Regions from separate parts of the Caulobacter sp. GW821-FHT09A05 genome, predicted to be linked through region 1. Evidence: riboswitches for the same ligand, from Rfam matches in the RefSeq annotation. Region 1 holds a riboswitch; each other region holds the start of a gene.
What was found. A riboswitch is a leader RNA that binds a small molecule or an ion and turns the genes downstream of it on or off. The one in region 1 is predicted to bind glycine.

Region 1 (4,583 bases):
GTCCCTGAGCGAGGCGGCCGCGGCCGCCTTCCAGGCCGCCGGACTGTCCCCCGACTTCGGTCGCGTCACCGCGTCCGACCGGCCCGACCTGGCCGACTTCCAATGCAACGGGGCCCTGGCGGCCGCCAAGAGCGCCAAGCGCAATCCGCGCGAGATCGCCGTGCAGGTCGTCGACATCCTGAAGGCCGATCCGCGCCTGGCCTCCGTCGAGATCGCCGGCGCCGGCTTCATCAACATGCGCGTCTCCGGCGAGGCCTTGTCGGTCCGCGCCAACGAGATCGCCGCCGACCCCCGCGCCGGGGCCGAGCCGCTGGCCAATCCGCGCCGGGTGCTGGTCGACTATGCCGGGCCGAACGTCGCCAAGCCGATGCATGTGGGCCACCTGCGCGCCTCGATCATCGGCGAGTCGGTCAAGCGCCTGTACCGCTTCCGCGGCGACGAGGTGGTGGGCGACGCCCATTTCGGCGACTGGGGCTTCCAGATGGGGCTGCTGATCAGCGCCATCATGGAGGAGGACGCCGCGATCCGCGCCGTGCTCGAGCGCCTGGTCGAGGCCCCGAACGGCTTTTCCCAAGCCGACGAGGACCAGGTGATGGCCGAGTTCGCCTCGCGCGTCAGCCTCGAGGACCTGGACCGCCTCTACCCGGCCGCCTCGGCGCGCCAGAAGGAGGATCCCGAGTTCAAGGAGCGGGCCCGCAAGGCCACCGCCGAGCTGCAGAACGGTCGCTTCGGCTACCGCCTGCTGTGGCGTCACTTCGTCAACATCAGCCGCGTGGCCCTGGAGCGCGAGTTCCACGCCCTGGGCGTCGATTTCGACCTCTGGAAGGGCGAGAGCGACGTGCAGGACCTGATCGCCCCGATGGTCCGCGAGCTGGAGGACAAGGGCCTGCTGGTCGACGACCAGGGCGCCCGGATCGTTCGTGTCGCGCGTCCCGGCGAGACCAAGAAGAAGAAGCTGCCCGACGGTTCGGTGGTCGAGGTCGAGAGCCCCGACCCGCTGCTGGTCGTGTCGTCGGAAGGCTCGGCCATGTACGGCACGACCGACCTAGCCACGGTCCTGGACCGCCGCCGGTCGTTCGACCCGCACCTGGTCCTCTACGCCGTCGATCAGCGCCAGGCCGATCACTTCGAGCAGGTGTTCCGCGCCTCGTACCTGGCCGGCTACGCTGAACCGGGCGGGCTGGAGCATATCGGCTTCGGCACCATGAACGGCGCCGACGGCAAGCCGTTCAAGACCCGCGCCGGCGGCGTGCTGAAGCTGCACGACCTGATCGAAATGGCCCGTGAAAAGGCCCGCGAGCGCCTGCGCGAAGCCGGCCTCGGCGCCGAGCTCTCCGACGAGGCCTTCGAGGACATCGCCCACAAGGTCGGCGTCGCGGCCCTGAAGTTCGCCGACCTGCAGAACTTCCGCGGCACGTCCTACGTCTTCGATCTCGACCGCTTCACCAGCTTCGAGGGCAAGACCGGACCGTACCTTCTGTACCAGTCGGTGCGCATCAAGAGCATCCTGCGCAAGGCGGCCGAGCAGAAGGTCGCCTCGGGCCCGATCGTCGTCGGCGAGCCGGCCGAGCGCGACCTGACCCTGCTGCTGGACGCGTTCGAGGGCGCCCTGTCGGAGGCCTACGACAAGAAGGCCCCCAACTTCGTCGCCGAGCACGCCTACAAGCTGGCCCAGACCTTCTCGAGGTTCTATGCCGCCTGTCCGATCCTGACCGCCGACGAGCCAGCGGTCCGGGCCTCGCGCCTCGCCCTGGCCGAGACGACGCTGAAGCAGCTGGAACTGGCGCTGAACCTGCTGGGCATTGAAGCGCCGGAACGGATGTAGGCCGCTAGGGGCGCTCAAGGTCCTTGAGCGTCGCCAGCAGGCCCTCGACCCCACCGGTTTCCAGATACTGTTGGGCCACCAGCACCAGGCGCAGCTGCTTGGCCAGCAGGGCCAGCTGGCGGTGCTGGTTCTCGGTGCGCTTCTGGGCGGTCTCGGCCTCCAGGGCGTCGGCTTCGGCCAGCAGCTTTCGGACCTCGGCCAGGGTTTTCTCGTTCTGGACGCCGGCCCGCTTCAGATAGTCCTTGATGCTGCGCAGGCCCTCGGCGGCGATGGCGTGAGCCTCGTCGCGGACGGTGGTCTGGGTCTCCGGATCGGCGATGGCGTCGAGCACCCGGCCCAGGGCGTCGTTGAGCTTGCTCATCAGGCCGGTGCGGGCTTCGCGCTCCAGCGGCAGCAGCCCGCGCGCGTCGATCAGCGACGGCAGGTTGGCGCCGTCGGAGACCAGCGATTTGCGGCGAGCCTCGACGAATACCTTGATGATGAAACGCGAGGCGGCGATGGCCTGCTCGGACTGTAAAACCGTCGCAGCCATAACGACACCGTGCTCGGTGAAGACGTAGGGGCGATGACGAGAGCCGCCGTGCGGCGAACTTGACATCACAATCTGTGATCTCAAGTTGGCGACTTCGGCCGATGTCGGCTGGAAGGCGAAGCCGTCGAACTTGGTTGTGTTGCGACGGACCTGTTGGTTTAGGCGTCTCGTTTCGACGTTGAAAAGTCTAGCAAGATCAGCGTCCAAGATGACCGAAAGCCCACGGACCTCCAAGACCGGAGGCGCCTGATCGACTTCAAAGCTGGTGGTTGGCGCGCGTTCGCTGGTCATGCCCGATTTTTGAGGTTGCAAATTGTGACCTCAAGTTTGGCGACGCGCGTGGTGGATTGCAATTTGTAAGTGTATCCATCGCAAAGCCCTTCCGCCTCCCCAGTTGACTCCCGTCGCCCCGTCGCCCAAACACGCCACGACCCTCGCGGGAGACGTCGGGATTCTGTCCCGAGGCCGAAGGCGCAACCGCCCCGGAAACGCTCAGGCAAAAGGACCGCGCGGGTTTAGGAACGCTGGAAAGAGGCAGTGTGAAAGCACTGCCCGCCGAAGGAGCAAGGCCTCTTCACAAGGCCGGAATCTCTCAGGTCAAAGGGACAGCGGGGGCGAGACCACCTGGCGAAAGCCGGGCGGCGTCGCCGACCCCGATTGGAGCCCCCATTGTCCAGCCAAAGCGTGTCCGAGCAAGACCTCAAGAAGACCCCGCTGTACGACGCGCACGTCGCGGCCGGCGCGCGGATGGTCCCGTTCGCGGGCTATTCCATGCCGGTGCAGTACAAGGACGGGGTGCTGAAGGAGCACCTGTGGACCCGCGAGCACGCGGGCCTGTTCGACGTCTCGCACATGGGCCAGGCCCGGCTGCGCGGTGAGAACCCCGCCAAGAGCTTCGAGAAGCTGGTCTCGGCCGATTACCAGGGCCTCAAGCCCGGCAAGCAGCGCTACGCGGTGCTGCTGAACGACCAGGGCGGGGTGATCGACGACCTGATGACCGCCCGTCCCGACGATGACGGCCTGTTCATCGTCGTCAACGGGGCCTGCAAGGACAACGACTACAGGATCATCGCCGAGGCCCTGGAGGGCGAGGCGACCGTCGAGCGCCTGGAAGACCGCGCCCTGCTGGCCCTGCAAGGCCCCGAGGCCGCCGCCGTCATGGCCGCCCACGTCCCGCAAGCGGCGACCATGGTGTTCATGGACACCGCCGCCGTGACCGCCTTCGGGACCGACGCCATCATTTCCCGCTCGGGCTATACCGGCGAGGACGGCTACGAGATTTCCGTGCCGGCCGCCGAAGCCGCCCGCATCTGGAACACCCTGCTGGAAGACGAGCGCGTGAAGGCCATCGGCCTGGGCGCCCGCGACAGCCTGCGGCTGGAGGCCGGCCTGCCGCTGTACGGCCATGACATGGACGAGACCGTCTCGCCGATCGAGGCCGGCATGCCGTTCGCCGTCGGCAAGAGCCGCCGCGAGGCCGGCGACTTCCCAGGCGCCGAACGGATCCTCAAGGAACTGGCCGGCGACCTCGCGCGCGTGCGCGTCAATCTGAAGGTGCTGGAAGGCGCGCCGGCCCGCGAAGGCGCGGAGATCGCCGACGCGGCTGGAAACGTCGTCGGCAGGGTCACCAGCGGCGGCTTTGGTCCCAGTTTCGGCGGCGCCATCGCCATCGGCTTCGTTCCGCCCGCCCTGGCGGTGGTCGGTTCGACCCTGAACGTCATCGTCCGCGGCAAGCCGCAGAGGGCCGAGGTCGTGACCTCGCCGTTCGTTCCCACCCGCTACGTGCGCAAGATCTAGCACTCAGACCAAAGGGCCAGACCATGAAGTTCACCAAGGACCACGAGTGGGTCGAAGTCGCCGGCGACATCGCCACGGTCGGCATCACCGCCTACGCCGCCGAGCAGCTGGGCGACGTGGTGTTCGTCGAGACGCCTGACGTCGGCAAGACCGTCAAGCAGGGCGAGGCCCTGGCCGTGGTCGAGAGCGTCAAGGCCGCGTCGGACGTCTACGCCCCGGTGTCGGGCGAGGTGGTCGAGGCCAATGGCGAGCTTTCCGACAGCCCCGAGACCGTCAACGCCCTGCCGGAAACCGGCGGCTGGTTCGCCAGGATCAAGCTGAGCAATCCGGCCGAGCTCGACGTCCTGATGGATCGCGACGCGTACGAAGCGTTCCTCTCGACCCTCTAATTTCCTTGTCATCCCGGACAAGCGCGCAGCGCGCCGATCC
Region 2 (4,583 bases), on a different contig from region 1:
GCCCGGCCTGCCGAAATTGGCCGGGGTGTCCAGGTGGGTGTCGAGGGTCAGCAGGCTCTCGTGGATCTTGCGGGCCGAGGCGGCGGTTTCGGCGGCGTGGGAGGGAGCGGCGGCCAGGAGTAGGGCCGCGACGGCAGTCGTCAGGAACAGGGAGCGGGTCATGGAAGCACTCGAACGCTGTCCGGCCGGTCTCGCGAAAGACCGGCCGGAACGTGGGCCTAGAAGTCGGCGGAGAGGGTGAACTGGATCGTCCGGTGCGAACCGGGGCGGAAGCTGGCCGGGGTGCTCACCGTGGTGTTGATCGTGCCCAGGTACTTCTTGTCGAAGATGTTATCGACATTGACCCGCGCCTTGACCTGTTCGAACGGCCCGGCCCCGAAGCCATCGCCCAGGTCGAGATAGGCGTTGACGATCGTATAGCCCTTGGTGGTCTCGCTGTTGGTGAAGTTGGTGTAGCGGTCGTCGATGTGGCGGGCCGAGACGTTGAACACCACCCCGTCGGTCGGCTCCACCGTCACCCCGCCCTGGAACAGCCATTTGGGGAAGTCGGGCACCGCGTTGCCGGCGATCTTGAGCGCCGCCGGCGTCGGCGTCAGGGTGAAGTTGGCGATGTCGTCCTGGAATTCCGACTTGTTGTACGAGGCGTTGGCGTTGAAATAGATCTTGCCGCCCAGCAGGTCCGGCTTCCACTGGCCGCTGAACTCGGCGCCCGACGCCTTCACCGCCCCGACGTTCTGGTAGAAGGTCTCGGTCGTGCCGCCGCCGCCCGGCACCAGGGCCGCGAAGGCCTGCAGGCGGTTCTTGAACTGCGTCTTGTAGACCACCACCGAGGCGTTGAAGGTCGGCCGGTTGGCGCGGTAGCCCAGTTCCAGGTTGGTCGAGGTCTCGGGCTTGGGGCCGGTCACCGCCGGGCTGGCGGCCGAGAACACGTCGTCGGCGCCGCGGGGCAGGGCCATGTTCTCCGAATAGGACGAGAAGATCTGGTCGCGGCTGTTGAGGTTGTAGACCACGCCGACCTGCGGCAGGAAATCGTCCTTCCAGTTGGCCTTCAGGGTCGGCTGGCGGCTGTTGATGTAGTCGGCCGGATTGCGATAGCCGCTGATCTTGTAGTCGATGTCGGTGGCCTTGAAGCCCAGCTCGACCTTCAGCTTGTCGTCGACCAGGCTCAGGGTGTCCTTCAGGAAGAACTGCGTGGTCTGGCGGGTCGAGACGTAGTTGCGCTGCCGGTGGACGGGCTCGTTGAACAGCGGCGCGCCGTCGGGGTTGCCGTCCTGCACGTTGTAGCGCGCCTGGGTGCGGTGATAGTCGTCGTCCTCGAGCCATAGGCCCGCCTCGAGCTTGTTGAAGCCCGCGCGCCAGGCGATCTTGCTCGTGACGCCCTTGCGGGTGCCGTCGATGCCCGACAGGCCGTATTGCAGGCCCCTGGGCGCGGTCAGGCCCGGCACGATCAGCCGCTCGGCGTTGTAGCTGCTCAGCGAGGTGGCGTAGGCCTCGGGCGAGACGCCGTAGCCTTCCTTGTCCTCGTAATAGCCGGTGGCGGTGACGTCGATGGCGTCGGTGATCGGGGTGTTCAGGGTCAGGCCGTACAGGTGGTCCTGCCGGCTGTTGACCGCGAACTTGTAGTACTGGGCGTAGTTGCTGTTGGAATAGGGCACGCCGGCCGTGGTCTGCGGCAGGCTGGAGTCGGTGGCCGCCGTGCCGAACGGCGTCGAGAGCGGCACGTGGCCCAGGTAGGCGAAGCCGCGCCCCTTGCGGCCGAACACGTCGCCCGCGGTCCCGGCGTACTGGGCCTTGGTGATCGACGGGCTGTCGTAGTCGAAATAGTCGTTGTGCACGGTCTGGAAGCTGATGTTCCCGCCGTTTGGCAGGGCGTAGTTGATCTTGCCCTCGTAGTGCTTGCGGTCGATCGTGCCGGGGCCGCGCCACAGGTCGCCCTTGATGATCGAGGCGCTGGCGTAGGCCGACCAACCGGCGTGCTCGCCGGTCTCCAGGCGCAGGAAGGTGCGGCGCAGGCTGTCGCTGCCCAGGGTCAGGCTGGCCGAGCCGCCGGCGTCCTCGGACGGCTTCTGGGTGAAGTAGTCGACGATCGGTCCCAGCGAGGCGTAGCTGGGCAGGCTGACGTCGCCGGCCCCGGCCGAGGCGGTGACGCGCGAAAGGTTCTCGTTGTCGACATAGCGGTAGATCGGGCTGCCGCCGAACTGGTCGCTGCGGCCCATCGGGATGTTGTCCAGCAGGAAGCCGATCTGCTGGAAGTTGAAGGCCCGCACCGAGACCGAATTGCCGAACTCGTACATGCCCAGGGCGTCGTTGGCCTGGACGTTGAAGCCGGGCAGGGACTCCAGCATCTTCAGGCCGGTGACGCCGGCCGGGGCCGACAGCAGGGCCTCGCGGGTTATCGACACCGTGGCGGTGGCGTGGTCGGTGCCGATGGCGACGCTGGCCTCGGACACCCGGGCCCCGGTGACGACCAGTTCGTCGACGGTCGAGGCCTTGTCGGCCTCCTGGGCCAGGGCCGGCGTCGCGCCGCCCAGGACCGAAGCGGCCAGCAGCAGGGCCCGGAAGTGGCGCGAGGCCGGCGAAAGGCGCGTGTTCGTCATGACTATCCCCAATCTTTTGACGGGGGCTAAGCTCGACGGTCTGTCTATCTCGGTAAATTCAGAAAAGCTGCTCGCGGCGATAATATAAAATCAGGTCCAAGCGTCGCGCACTCATGTATAAATTATGAACAATAGAAATGATTCTTATTGTATCCGCAAATGAGTATCTCACGAAAACCGCACAGGTTATCGTGTCGAGGTCGGTCGGGTTTTTGAAATCGGGTCAGAACTGGGAGTCAGGTCATCGGCAGCCAGGAGGTGTCGCGACGGACCGTCATGGCCCGTCTTCCGCACCCCCGCTGTCCTTGGCGCCTGAGAGATTCAGCGACGCCGCCGTCCCGGCGGGGATCGCCTTGCTCCTTCGGCGAGGGCGCACGCAGACGCGCCCTGCTTTCCAGCGTTCCGAGGCCGTCGCGGTCCTTCTGCTTGAGCGTTTCCGGGGCGGTTTCGCCTTCAGCGCCGGGCCGGGGCCCGATCTCTCCCGCGAGAGCGCCTACAGAAGGTTCCGTAACCGAGGCGGCGTCAATTCAGGGCGACGCCAGCGCGCTGGGCAAGACGCCGGGCGCCGTTTTGAAACGCAACCCGCGCCGCTTTTCGCGGCGTCCTGTCGAGCGGAAGTTCGCCCTCGTGCAAGTCGGGGCGCTCAGAGGCCGCGCACGAACGCCGCCAGGGTCGCCGGATAGAGCCTGTGCTCCTGCTCCAGCACGCGGTCGCTGAGCATGGGCTCGGTGTCGCCGGGCAGGATCGGTACGCGGGCCTGGCCCAGGATCGGGCCTTCGTCGACGCCGGCGGTGACCAGGTGGACGGTGCAGCCGGCCTCGACCTCGCCGGCCCCCAGGGCGCGGCCGTGGGTGTCCAAACCCGGATAGGCCGGCAGCAGCGACGGATGGATGTTCAGCATCCGGCCTTCCCAGGCGTTCACCAGGTACGGGGTCAGGATGCGCATGTAGCCGGCCAGGGCCACGACCTGGATCCCGCGCGCGCGCAGGGCCGCGTCGATGGCCCGCTCATGGGCCTCGCGATCCTTGCCGTAGGGCTTCTGGTCGACGGCCAGGGTCTCGACGCCCGCGGCAGCGGCGGCGGCCAAGCCGCCGGCCTCGGGCCTGTTCGACAGCACCAGGGCGATCTCGAACGGGCAGGCGGGGTCCTGGGCGGCCCGGACCAGGGCCTCCATGTTGGAGCCCCGGCCGGAGATCAGGACGGCGACCTTGGTCTTCATGCCTCTAGGCCTGGACCAGCTGCCCGCAGATGAACGCGTCCTCGTCGGCGTTCAGCAGGGCCGCCAGCACAGGCTCGGCGTCGCTGGCGGCGACCACCAGGATGAAGCCGACGCCGCAGTTGAACGTGCGGCGCAGCTCGTGGTCGCTGATGCCGCCCTCGCGCTGCAGCCAGTCGAAGACCGGGGGCAGGGGCCAGGCGTTCCAGTCGAACTCGGCCTTGAGGCCCTCGGCGATGCAACGCGGCGGGTTCTCGATCAGGCCGCCGCCGGTGATGTGGGCGCCGCCCTTGACCCGGCCCGACTGCAGCAGGGGCAGGATCGACTTCACATAGATGCGGGTCGGGGCCATCAGGGCCTGCGCCAAGGTCTTGCCTTCCGCGAAGGGCGCCGGGGCGTCCCAGGCCAGGCCCGAGCGCTCGACCACGCGGCGCACCAGGCTGTAGCCGTTGGAGTGCGGGCCCGACGAGCCGACGCCGATGATGATGTCGCCGGCCCGCTGCCTGTCCAGCTTGGGCAGCACGCCGTCGCGCTCGACCGCCCCGACCGAGAAGCCGGCCAGGTCGTACTCGCCGTCGCCGTACATGCCGGGCATCTCGGCGGTCTCGCCGCCCACCAGGGCCGCGCCGGCCAGCTTGCAACCGTCGGCGATGCCGGCCACCACGCTGGTGGCGGTGGCGACGTCGAGCTTGCCGGTGGCGAAATAGTCGAGGAACAGCAGCGGCTCGGCACCCTGGGCCAGCAGGTCGTTGACGCACATGGCCACCAGG
Region 3 (4,583 bases), on a different contig from region 1:
CGGCTCCAGTTCAGAAGCTTGGCCTTCACGGGTCGATCCGGTAGCCCACGCCCCGCAGCGTGCTCAGGCGCGGGCCGTCCGGCGCCAGCTTGCGCCGCAGTCGGCCGACATGGATGTCCAGGGCGTTGGGCGAGGGGGCCTGTTCGTCGGGGAACACGTCGGCGGCCAGACGGTCGCGCTCGACGACCCGACCGGGACGCGCGGCCAGCGCCTTGAGCACGGCCCATTCGCGCGGGCGCAGGTCCAGCCGCCGCTCGCCGATCCAGGCCGCGCCGGCTTCCCAGTCGCAGACCAGGGCGCCGACATGGGCCGTCCGTGTGGCGTAGCCGCCCTTCCGCCGCGCCACCGCTCGCACCCGGGCCACCAGCTCGAACGGGTCGAACGGCTTCAGCACGTAGTCGTCCGCGCCCATGTCCAGGCCCGCGATGCGATCGCGCACCGCGTCACGGGCGGTCAACATGACGATAGGGGTGAGCACGCCCTCGCGCCGCAGTCGGCCCAGGATCTCAAAGCCGTCGATGTCGGGCAGGCCTATATCCAGGACGACGGCGTCGAAGTCGGCCCCGTGAGCCAGGGCCAGGGCCAGGGCGGCCTCACCGGTCTCGGCGCAGACGGGCTCGTGCCCTTCACTCTCCAGCGTCGCGGTCAGCGAGCGACGCAGGGGCGGATCATCCTCGACAACCAGTATCTTCATCGGGGATGTAGGAGCCGGACACACTCAGGGGAGAGCGGCATCCGACGCCGATTGCCACATCAGGTCAAGAGACGGTGCTTCGTCGCCAACCTCTTCGCAAGCCTGGGCGCGGCCGCCCTGGTGCTGACGGGCTGCGCGCCCGGCGCGCCGGGACAGGCGACGCGGGCCTCGGACATCCGGGCGGCCGCCCGCGAGGGCGAGGTCGTGGTCTATATCAACAACGACATCCATCAGCCGTTGGTCGAGGATTTCGAACGCCGCTTTCCGAAGGTGAAGCTTCGGTTCGTCGTGCTGACGTCGCGCGACATGCAGGCCCGGGTGATCGAAGAGGCCACGCGCGGCAAGCCGGTCGCCGACGTGGTCTGGACCTCGGCCATGGACACCCAGGTCAAGCTGATCAACGACGGCTACGCCCAGACCTATAGAAGTCCCGAGGCCAGGAGCCTTCCCGCCTGGGCGCGATGGCGCGACCAGGGCTTCGGCGTGACCAGCGAACCGATCGTCTTCGTCTACAACAAGCGCCTTCTCAAAGGGGACGACGCGCCGCGCAGCCACGCGGCCTTGCTGGCCGCCCTGCGCGCCGATCCCGAACGCTGGCGCGGCAAGGTGGCCTTGTATGACCCCGAGCGCAGCGGCATGGGGTTCTTCTATCTGTCCAGCAACACCCAGTTCTATCCCGACGCCTGGGCGCTTTACGACGCGATGGCCGCGACGGGCGCGCGAACCTATGTGCCCGGCAAGCCGATGCTGGATCGCGTGGCGTCCGGCGAGCACCTGCTGGCCTTCGACATGAACGGGTCCTACGCCGACTGGTACGTGCGCAACCACGGTCCCGACATCGGCTACGTCGTCCCGGAGGACTATCACCTGTCGATCTCCAGGGTCGCCTTCATCACCCGCGTGGCCCGACACCCCGGCGCGGCGCGGGTGTTCCTAGACTATCTGATGTCGGAAGCAGGGCAGCGGCGTCTGCTTGAAGTTCGATTGACGCCGATCCGTCCGGGACTGGGCGCCGTCTCGCCGTCGGGTGGTAGGCCTATCAGAGTGGGGCCGGCTCTGTTGGCCAATTTTGATCAAGGGCGCCGCGCCGAACTTCTGGCTCGCTGGCGGCGAGCGGCCGCCGAGCGCTGATGTTTGGCGTATATTTGGGCATTTTCTGATTAAACTTTGATCTTATCGGAGTGCGGCGGCGCTTCGGCATGCCTTTTGAGGCGCTGCCAGGCGAGCGCCAAGCTGTCACCGACCTGTCATGCGACGCGATGAGCTGGGCATCGGGCGGGCGCACCTATCGCCGTAAGATGGTTTTTAGGAACTACTTGTTCCAATTGCGGACTTTAGGGGAAATTTATACCGACTTTGGGCGCTTTGACGCGATGCGACGAAGCGTTCGTATTGGCCTGGCTCTCGCGGAAGAGATCGGCTCCGTCCCGACGCCGAAGGCGCAACCGCCCCGGAAACGCTCAGGCAACAAGGACCGCAGGGCACGAGGACGCTGGAAAGCAGGACCGCTCCGAAAAGGAAGCGGCCTCGCCGAAGGAGCAAGGGCGCGCATGCGCCTGAATCTCTCAGGCCCAAGGACAGCGGGGGCAGAGGAAACCGCCTGACGAACCCGGGCGCGTCGCATCGTGCGGCGCACGGGACGGGCGTTGTCGACTGCAAACACCGAGGGGATCTCGTTTGACACTTTCACGCCAAACCCGCCGTAACCTGCTGCTGGGCTGCAGCATCGCGCCTGCCGCGCTCGTGCTGCACACCGCAGCCTTCGCCCAGACCGCGCCTGCGGAAGACACCAGCGTCGCCGAGATCATCGTCACCGGCTCGCGCATCGATCGCGCCGGTTTCGAAGCCCCGACCCCGACCGTGCGCGTCACCGCCCAGGACCTGGCCGTCGGCGCCCGTCCGAACGTGGCCGCCGCCCTGAACGACCTGCCGCAGTTCCGCGCCACCACCTCGCCCCAGACCACCGGCACCAACACCGGCGCGGGCAACGCTCCGGTCGACCTGCGCGGCCTGGGCATCAACCGCACCCTGGTGCTGCTGGATGGCCGCCGCTTCTCGGGCGAGAACGACCTGAACATGATCCCCAGCGTCATGCTGAAAGGCGTGGACGTCGTGACCGGCGGCGCCTCGGCCGCCTGGGGCTCGGGCGCCGTCGCCGGTGTCGTCAACCTCTCCATCGACCGCAACTTCACCGGCTTCAAGTTCGGCATCGAGGGCGGCGAATCGTCCTTTGACGACGCCAAACAGATCCGCGTCGAAGGCGCGGCCGGCACGACCTTCGCCGGCGGCCGCGGCCACTTTGTCATCGGCGGCGAATATCTCGACAACGACGGCGTCATTCCGAAGAACAGCCGCCCGAACATCGGCCGTTGGGCCACCATCTCGAACGGCGCGGGCCGCTTCGTCCTGGCCCCCGACGTCGGCTTCTCGAACGCCGCTCCCGGAGGCCTGATCACCTCGGGCGTGCTGCGCGGCCAGACCTTCAATCCGGACGGCACCCTGCGCGCCTTCGACTACGGCACGGTGCAAGGCACGAACTCGATCGGCGGCGAAGGCCCTTCGAACGACGATCTGTCGCCGCTGGTGACGCCGCAGAAGCGCTACGCCACCATGGCCAGCGCGACCTACGACCTGACCGACAAGGTCAAGCTGACCGCCGAACTGCGTCGGTCGCGGATGTGGAACAACTACATCTGGTTCGGCGACCACAACCGCGGCAACCTGACGATCAAGTCGGACAACGCCTTCCTGCCGACGGCCGTGAAGACGGCGCTGGCCGCCGCCGGCCAGACGAGCTTCACGATGGGCCGCTTCAACACCGAGGCCTATCCGACCATCGACTTCGAACGCGTCTCGACCCAAGGCACGATCGCCCTGGACGGCGAGTTCGACGGCGGCTGGCGCTGGAGCGCCTATTACAGCCACGGCGAGCAGGACAACAACATCGACACCCCCGGGTTCTTCCTGACCCAGAACTACGCCAACGCCGTCGACTCGGTGATCAGCCCCACGACCGGCCAGGCGGTCTGCCGCGTCGCCCTGACCAACGCCTCGACCAACTGCGTGCCGATCAACCTGTTCGGCCAGGGCGCGCCCTCGCAGGCGGCGCTGGACTACGTCACCGGCACACCGTCGATGCGTGAAACCAGCAAGCTGGACGTCGGCGGCTTCAGCCTGCGCGGCGAGCCCTTCGAACTGCCGGCCGGCCCGGTCTCGATCGCCGTGGGCGCCGAGGCGCGCAAGGAGTCGGTCGTCCGCACGGTGGGCGCCCTGGACGCCGCCAAGGCGTTCACCTCGTTCAGCTTCTCGGCCATGGCCGGCAGCTTCAGCGTCAAGGAAGCCTTCGCCGAAGTGCTGGTGCCGGTCGTTCGCGACATCCCCGTCTTCAACAAGCTGGAAGTCAACGCGGCCGCGCGCATCTCCGACTACGACACCACCGGCTCGATCTGGTCGTGGAAGCTGGGCGCCACCAACGAGTTCTTCCCGGGCTTCCGTGGTCGCATCACCCAGTCGCGTGACATCCGTTCGGCCAACCTGACCGAGCTCTTCACGACGACCACGACCGGCTACAACACGCTGACCGACCCGACAAACAACTCCAGCGTCTATGTGCTGACCAACGGCGGTGGGAACCCGAACCTGAACCCCGAGACGGCCAAGACCTTCACGACCGGCTTCGTCTATTCGCCGCCGTCGATCGCGGGCCTGAGCATGTCGCTCGACTATTTCAAGATCAACATCGACGACGTGATCACCACGATCGCGGCTCAGGACATCGTCACCCGTTGCGCCAACGGCAATCAGGACCTGTGCTCGCGGGTTACCCGTGACGCAACCGGCGCGATCACCCGGATCGTCTCGACCTACGTCAACCTGGCCAACTACAAGA

Region 2: another riboswitch for glycine. It lies ahead of AC07NX_RS16230 (TonB-dependent receptor); the one in region 1 lies ahead of gcvT (glycine cleavage system aminomethyltransferase GcvT).
Region 3: another riboswitch for glycine. It lies ahead of AC07NX_RS22740 (TonB-dependent receptor domain-containing protein); the one in region 1 lies ahead of gcvT (glycine cleavage system aminomethyltransferase GcvT).

Annotation. Positions count from the first base shown of each region.
Region 1 covers NZ_JBWKPX010000012.1:49,165-53,747, forward strand. Annotated here, with positions in the region: gene AC07NX_RS13285 (arginine--tRNA ligase) at 1-1,825, shown strand, start outside; gene AC07NX_RS13290 (ORF6N domain-containing protein) at 1,830-2,648, opposite strand; glycine riboswitch at 2,785-2,875, shown strand; gene gcvT (glycine cleavage system aminomethyltransferase GcvT) at 3,027-4,154, shown strand; gene gcvH (glycine cleavage system protein GcvH) at 4,178-4,543, shown strand.
Region 2 covers NZ_JBWKPX010000016.1:71,793-76,375, forward strand. Annotated here, with positions in the region: gene AC07NX_RS16225 (dipeptidase) at 1-162, opposite strand, end outside; gene AC07NX_RS16230 (TonB-dependent receptor) at 219-2,609, opposite strand; glycine riboswitch at 3,002-3,091, opposite strand; gene purN (phosphoribosylglycinamide formyltransferase) at 3,241-3,816, opposite strand; gene purM (phosphoribosylformylglycinamidine cyclo-ligase) at 3,821-4,583, opposite strand, start outside.
Region 3 covers NZ_JBWKPX010000034.1:28,269-32,851, reverse strand. Annotated here, with positions in the region: gene AC07NX_RS22755 (sensor histidine kinase) at 1-29, opposite strand, end outside; gene AC07NX_RS22750 (response regulator transcription factor) at 26-694, opposite strand; gene AC07NX_RS22745 (ABC transporter substrate-binding protein) at 746-1,825, shown strand; glycine riboswitch at 2,092-2,181, shown strand; glycine riboswitch at 2,185-2,277, shown strand; gene AC07NX_RS22740 (TonB-dependent receptor domain-containing protein) at 2,372-4,583, shown strand, end outside.